Regions from separate parts of the Cellulomonas sp. ATA003 genome, predicted to be linked through region 3. Evidence: riboswitches for the same ligand, from Rfam matches in the RefSeq annotation. Region 3 holds a riboswitch; each other region holds the start of a gene.

Region 1 (2,254 bases), 1.7 Mb from region 3:
AGGACAGCGGTGAGGGCATATCCGCGGATCACCTGCCTCATGTCTTCGAACGGTTCTACCGCGCCGACACCGCGCGTGATCGCGTGCACGGTGGTTCGGGCATCGGGCTGGCGATCACCAAGGCCTTGGTCGAGGCGCACGGCGGTTCGGTCAGCGTTCACAGTGCGGGCAGCGGGCAGGGCACCACGTTCCGGGTGTTCCTGCCCGCCGCCGGCGGATCTGGCTAGATCCGGTCGTGCATGGGAGGTTCCTGCCGCACGTTCGATGCGGGGCGGTGGTCGTGCCCTGACTCAGCGTTGCCGTGCCCGCGTCCCATCATGAACATCATGCCGGCCATCATCAGCGGGCATGCCAGCAGTGCAGCCCACAGCAGCGCATCCGCGAGCGGTACTCCCGCGACCAGCAGTCCGACAAGCAGGACGGCGCCCCCGATGAGCATGTGCTTGAGGTGGTTCTTCATGGCGTTCCCTTCATGGTGACGGCATCTGGGTCGGACAGCTCGCTTCGCAACAAGCGATAGGTCTCGAGGTCGATCTGCCCGGCGGCGAGCCGTGCGTCAAGCACTCGACCCGGATCTGCCCGGTCGGGGAAGAGCCGGTTCAGCCCCCAGAGCACCAGAGCGATGAGGCCGATCCAGAAGGCCAGCATCACCACCCAGCCAGCGGGACCCATCTGCGTGCACCACAGGCCCATCGCGCTTCCCTTCCCCGGGCGAACGGCGCACCTCGTGCCGTCTGCCGTCCACGCTCGCGCGGTCAGGTTGAGAACGCACCAGGTGCACCATCAAGAGTCGGTGAAGGCGACGGCCAGGCCGCGACACGCCGCCGACGCCGTTACCCCTCCGTGACAATCGCCGGGAGACGTGGTTTCATCGACCCGCCCGGATGAACCGGGCGACCCGAGGTGGACCGCCGAGTCCTGCCACCACCGAGGGCACATCGATGCTTCATGGCAGGAGCGGGGGACCCAGGTCTTCCGGGCACCGGTCACGGTGCCCTTGGGGTGAAGCCGGTCGTACGTGACCGGCCGGGCACAGCTCTCCGTCCGAACCCGACAGCTCACCTCGTAGGCGACCGGAGAGGTTCGCATGCCCGAAAGCTCGATCGCCGCCCGCCACCGCGCGGCCGGCAGGCCCACGACGCCTCTGAACGACCTGGCCGCGACGGCCACCGGAAGCCTCGCCGTCGTCGGCCGCCGCTCCGCGGTCGCCGCCGCCTCGTCCGGCCTGGTCGTCTCGATGCTGGCGGCGCCTGCGTCGGCGGCGCAGTCCACCGACGGCTCCGCCGCGCTGCCGGCTGTGGACACGTCCGCCCTCACCGCCTCGGCACGGGCGGTGCTCGACACAGCCCCCGCGGTCACCGTGGCCGCGGACGCCACCTGGACCTTCGACGTCCCTGCGGTGACGGTGATCGCCGACCCGCCACCGCCACCGCCGCCGCCCGCCCCCGTTCGCGCAGCGCCGGCGGCATCGCGCAGCCAGGCGCGGGCCGCGGTCCCGGCCGAGGCGGCTCCTGCGGAGGAGGCCGAGACCCGCGGTGCGCCGGCTCCGGCGAGCGCGAACGGCAACGCCATCGTGGAGATCGCCTCGCGGTACGTCGGCGTGCCGTACCTGTGGGGAGGCACCACGCCCAACGGGTTCGACTGCTCAGGCTTCACCTCGTACGTGTACGCGCAAGTCGGCATCACGTTGCCCCGCACCTCGTCAGCGCAGCGCAACGCCGGGACCGTGGTCTCCCGCGCGGACGCCCAGCCCGGCGACCTGATCTGGTCACCCGGCCACATCTCCATCTACGCCGGCGGCAACATGCAGGTGGACGCCCCGACCCCCGGGAAGACCATCCAGATCCGCGAGATCTGGCAGTCCAACCCCACCTTCATCCGGGTCACCTAAACTCGTGGCAGGGTCGCGCACACGGAGGGTGTGCGCGACCCCGCCACGTTCCCGTCACGGTCGGGCGAGGTGGACGCGCCAGTGCCTCTCCGCAGCCGACGCGCCCACGGCGACGTTGGGGATCAGGGAACGGCTGGCGCTCAGGGAACGGCTCCGAGCGACGCTCGCGGACGCGCGGGTCAGGAGCGCCGGCAGCGCATCATCCGAGCGGGACCCGCTCGGGCGACGGGCGTGGGCTCGTCGACGTGATGTGGGCCCGGGCTGCGAACCGCGTGCTTGCCCGGAGGATGATGGCGGTACCGGCGGCAACTGACAGGATCGACCAGAGCTGCGGCTGGGTAAGCCCCAGCAGCACGGGATCGT
Region 2 (2,254 bases), 1.3 Mb from region 3:
AGGGCACCGAGACGGCACCGGGGCGCACGCTGTCGGTGATCGATCCCTCCGAGATGACCGTGGTTGCGAGCATCGAGACGGGCGCAGGTCCCCATGGGGTGGTCATGGACCCGACGGGGGCCATGGCGTGGGTCACCAACATGTACGACGACACCGTCTCCGTGGTTGATCTCAGGACGAAGGAGATCGTGGCGACGGTGCCGGTGGGGGACAAGCCGAACGGCATCTCGTTCAGCGCGCTGTCCATTCCTGCGGCGTCGCCCACGCTCGCCGAGGTCGCCGTCCCGGACTACGCCGAGGCGGACGCGGGCGCCGAAGAGGGACACGAGGGGTCGCACGACCACGGGTGATCGCGGTCCCGAGCGTGGCGGGGACTCCCGGTGCGCGCCACGCTCATGGTCGGCTCTGGCGCCCCGAGCCCGAGGGGCTTTCGCGGGCCGAGCACGCTTAGGCGGCGCCACAGTGACGTGCGGTCGATGGCGTGCCTAGTATCGGGGCGCTCCCGACGTGGTCCAGAGTGGCCAGACGCGGACGCCGAGTCCTGCCACCGTCGAAGGTCCAGAGCTTCAGCGCGATGGCAGGAGTGGGGGAACCACGTTCTTCCGGGCACCGTGGCGGTGTCCTTGGGGTGAAGCCGGTCGCTCATCGACCGGCCGGGCTGCTCCGGCCCGAACCCGACAGCTCACCCCGCAGGCGGTAGGAGGGCTCCGCATGCCTGCAGGTCACACTCGCGCACGTCATCGCGCGCCCGGGCGCCCGACGACACCGGTGTCGATGGCCGCTTGCGTGGTCGCCGACAGGGCGGTGGCGACCGGCCGCCGCACCGCCGTGGCGGCCGCCTCGTCCGGCCTTGTCGTCTCGATGCTGGCCGCTCCGGCGTCGGCCGACAGCGGCACGCATGTGCCGGCCGTGGACACCAGCGCCCTGACTGCATCGGCGCGCGCAGCGCTGGCCACGTCGCCTGTGGTGTCGGTGCCCGCGGAAGCGACCTGGGCCTTCGACGTCCCGGCCATCACGGTTGTCGCGGACCCTCCGCCTCCGCCGTCAGCTCCTGAGCCGGAGCCGGAGCCCGCGCCCTCACGCAGCCAGGCACGTGAGGCAGCGCCGACCGCCGAAGAGGCGACCCCAGCGCCGATCGGCGCGCCGGCGCCGGCCAGCGCGAACGGCAGCGCGATCGTGGAGATCGCCGCTCAGTACGTGGGTGTTCCGTACCTGTGGGGTGGTACGACGCCGGACGGTTTCGACTGCTCGGGATTCACCTCCTACGTGTACGCGCAGGTCGGCATCACCCTGCCGCGGACGTCCTCCGCGCAGCGTGAGGCCGGGACCGTGGTGTCGGCTGATCAGGCGCAGCCTGGGGACCTCATCTGGACCCCGGGTCACATCTCGATCTACGCAGGCGGCAACCTGCAGATCGACGCTCCGGTACCCGGTAAGACGATCCAGATCCGCGAGATCTGGCAGTCCAACCCCACGTTCTTGCGCTTCTGACCGCTGCTGCGGTCGGGCACACCTCGGTCACCAGCTTCAGCGCCGCGCTGCTGTGTTCGAGTCGCTCGCCCGCCTGATCGCGATCACGTGCACCGTCCGCCCCTGCTAGACAGCGAAAGTGGTCTCCTTGGCTACGTTGCACGGTCGCCGGCCGCAGGCCTGCGCACGGATCGTCATGGCCGCGCTGGTCACCGCTGCGGTTGGCGGTTGCGCCGAGCCGGAACGGCTGCCGTCGGAGCCAACCATCCCGCCGTCGGCGTCCTCCGACCATCCGCACATCACCCGCGAGGACGCCGCGTCACCGCAGGCCGAGCAGCTGGAGCTGGACGGCGGTCTGCCGAGTGACCACGTGCATGGCGTAGCGGTCAATCCTGCCGACGGCCTCGTGTACCTGGCCACCCATGACGGTCTGTTCCGTTACGGGGCAGGCGGGCCTGAGCCCGTGGGCCCGGTCGTGGATCTCATGGGGTTCACGGTGGCCGGCCCGGACCACTTCTACGCCTCGGGACACCCGGGGCCGGGTGTGGACCTTCCTCAGCCTTTGGGCCTGGCGGAGTCCCGGGACGGCGGCCTGACGTGGACGCCGGTGTCACGGGGCGGGGAGTCGGATTTTCACGCCCTGACAGCCTCCGCCGCGGGAGTCCTTGGGTTCGACGGGTTCGCGCTGCGAGCCACCGGTGATGGGTTGACCTGGACCGAGGTGGAGACAGCCCCTGGGACCCCCTTCGCCATGGCGGCGTCTCCGACGGGCAGCGCGGTGCTG
Region 3 (2,254 bases):
TGCCCGGGTGGCACCACGGCGAGGTCGAGCCGGGCCAGCTCGACTGGCTGCGTGCGGTGCTCGCCGAGCCGGCGCCGGAGGGCAGCATCCTGGCGATGCACCACCCTCCGGTGCCGTGCGTGCAGGACCTCGCGACCGTCGTCGAGCTGCGGGACCAGGCGGTGCTGGCCGAGGTGCTGCGCGGCACGGACGTGCGCGCGATCCTCGCCGGCCACCTGCACTACTCGACGTCGGCGACGTTCGCCGGCATCCCGGTGTCGGTCGCCTCGGCCACCTGCTACACCCAGGACCTGCAGACCCCCGGCCGCGGGACCCGGGGGCGGGACGGTGCCCAGGCGTTCAACCTCGTGCACGTCTACGCGGACACCGTGATGCACTCCGTCGTGCCGATCGGCGACCACCCCACCGTGGGGCGCCACGTCGACGCGGAGGCGACCGACCGCCTGCTCGCCGAGGCCGGGGTGCACATCGCGTCCGCCGTCGCGCCGGACGCCACAGGTACCCCGACCCCGGACAGCGCGAGGCCCCGGGACACGGACGTGTCCCGGGGCCTCGTGTGAGCCGAGCGGAGGTCAGCCGACCCGGATGAAGGTCGGGTTGCTCTGCCAGATGGAGCGGACCTGGACCGACTTGCCCGGGCGGGGCGCGTCGATCTGCTTGCCGTCACCGAGGTAGATGCTGATGTGGCCCGGGGACCAGATGAGGTCACCGGCCTGGGCGTTGGCGCGCGACACGACCGTGCCCGCACCCTTCTGCGCACCCGACGTCCGCGGCAGGGAGATGCCCGCCTGGGCGAAGACGTAGGACGTGAACCCCGAGCAGTCGAACCCGGAGGGCGTCGTGCCGCCGGAGACGTACGGGACGCCGACGTAGCGCAGGGCGATCGACGCGATCGTGCTGCCGGCGGCCGACGCCGGTGCGCTGGCCGCAGCGGCCTCGACCGGCGCGGCCGGGGCCTCGGCAGCGGACGACGTCGCCGCACGCACCGGCTGCCGCGTGGTGGAGCGGGAGGCGGCCGCCGTGCTGCGGCGGGTCTCCCTCACCTCCACGACGGGCGCGGGCGGCGGCGGGGGCGGCGGGTCCTTGACGACGGTGACGGCGGGGACGTCCAGCGTCCACTGCGCGTCAGCGGCGACGGTGACGACGGGGGCCGTGGCGAGCGCCGCGCGAGCGGCAGCCGTCAGCGCCGAGGTGTCGACGGCCGGCAGGCTCGCCGACGCCGTCTCGGTCCCCGGCGCGGCGCCGGCCGGCGCGGCGATGGTCGAGACGACCAGACCCGCGGAGGCCGCGGCGACGGCGGTGCGACGGCCGACGACGGCGATCGAGCCGGTCGCGGCGTTCGCGAGGTCGGTCAGGGGGTAACCGGGCGGCGCGCAGCGCGATGCCGGGCGCGAGTGGTGCTCACGGACACGTGTGCCTCTCCTGTACGCCTACGAGGTCAGCTGTCGGGTTCGAGTAGGAGATGCACTCGGCCGGTCGGGCGTCTGGCGACGACCGCTCGGCTTCACCCCAAGGACGCCATCTCTGGCGCCCACGTGATCGGGTCCCCCGCCCCTGCCGGCGAGTCGTACGGAACCACGCGCGCCGGCAGGGTTAGGCGTGCCGCGCATGGGCTACCGCGGAGGAGGGTTCCGCGGAGCAGGCCGAACGTACCCGAGCCCGACCCCGAATGTCACGCTTCGGTCACGGTCAGATCACCGTGAGCGGGTGAATCGTGACCAAGCCCACGTGGGCGGGCGAGCGGGCCGCCGGTCGAGCGCCCCTCGCTCAGAGCGCGACGACGTCGTCGGCCCCCGCGGTGACGCCGGTGTCCACCGCCACCGGGGCGGCCACGAAGATGTGCCGCGCGACCTCGTCCGGCAGGTCCAGGACGACGTCGGCCCCGGGGGCCCCGACCGTCACCACGTGGGTGCTCGCCTCGACCGTGATGGTCTGGCCCGGGCGCACACCCGCGCCGGCGAGCCGGGCGAGCAGCTCGACGTCCGTCTGCAGCGGCTCCCCGAGGCGCTCGACGACGGCCGTCGTCCGCTGCCCGTCGAGCGGGGCGACGCTGCGCAGCGGCAGCACCCCCTGGAGGAAGTGCTCGTCCGGACGCTCCTCCCCGAGCTCCCCCAGCCCCGGGATCGGGTTGCCGTACGGCGAGTGGTGCGGGTGGTCGAGCAGGTCGAGCAGCCGCTTCTCGACGCGGTCGCTCATGACGTGCTCCCACCGGCACGCCTCCTCGTGCACGAACTCCCAGTCCAGCCCGATGACG

What was found. Region 3 has a riboswitch for cyclic di-AMP ahead of REH70_RS16250 (C40 family peptidase). Riboswitches for the same ligand answer to the same signal wherever they lie in the genome.
Region 1: it holds a riboswitch for cyclic di-AMP, as region 3 does, so the genes downstream of both, REH70_RS07525 (C40 family peptidase) here and REH70_RS16250 (C40 family peptidase) in region 3, are expected to answer to the same signal.
Region 2: it holds a riboswitch for cyclic di-AMP, as region 3 does, so the genes downstream of both, REH70_RS02490 (C40 family peptidase) here and REH70_RS16250 (C40 family peptidase) in region 3, are expected to answer to the same signal.

The regions. Positions count from the first base shown of each region.
Region 1 is NZ_CP133990.1:1,532,285-1,534,538, forward strand. It holds gene REH70_RS07510 (HAMP domain-containing sensor histidine kinase) at 1-227, shown strand, start outside; gene REH70_RS07515 (hypothetical protein) at 224-460, opposite strand; gene REH70_RS07520 (hypothetical protein) at 457-654, opposite strand; cyclic di-AMP (ydaO/yuaA leader) riboswitch at 900-1,086, shown strand; gene REH70_RS07525 (C40 family peptidase) at 1,088-1,891, shown strand; gene REH70_RS07530 (prolipoprotein diacylglyceryl transferase family protein) at 2,091-2,254, opposite strand, start outside.
Region 2 is NZ_CP133990.1:496,094-498,347, reverse strand. It holds gene REH70_RS02495 (YncE family protein) at 1-350, shown strand, start outside; cyclic di-AMP (ydaO/yuaA leader) riboswitch at 533-699, shown strand; gene REH70_RS02490 (C40 family peptidase) at 805-1,491, shown strand; gene REH70_RS02485 (F510_1955 family glycosylhydrolase) at 1,667-2,254, shown strand, end outside.
Region 3 is NZ_CP133990.1:3,267,958-3,270,211, forward strand. It holds gene REH70_RS16245 (phosphodiesterase) at 1-560, shown strand, start outside; gene REH70_RS16250 (C40 family peptidase) at 573-1,043, opposite strand; gene REH70_RS16255 (hypothetical protein) at 1,153-1,362, shown strand; cyclic di-AMP (ydaO/yuaA leader) riboswitch at 1,413-1,610, opposite strand; gene REH70_RS16260 (iron dependent repressor, metal binding and dimerization domain protein) at 1,768-2,254, opposite strand, start outside.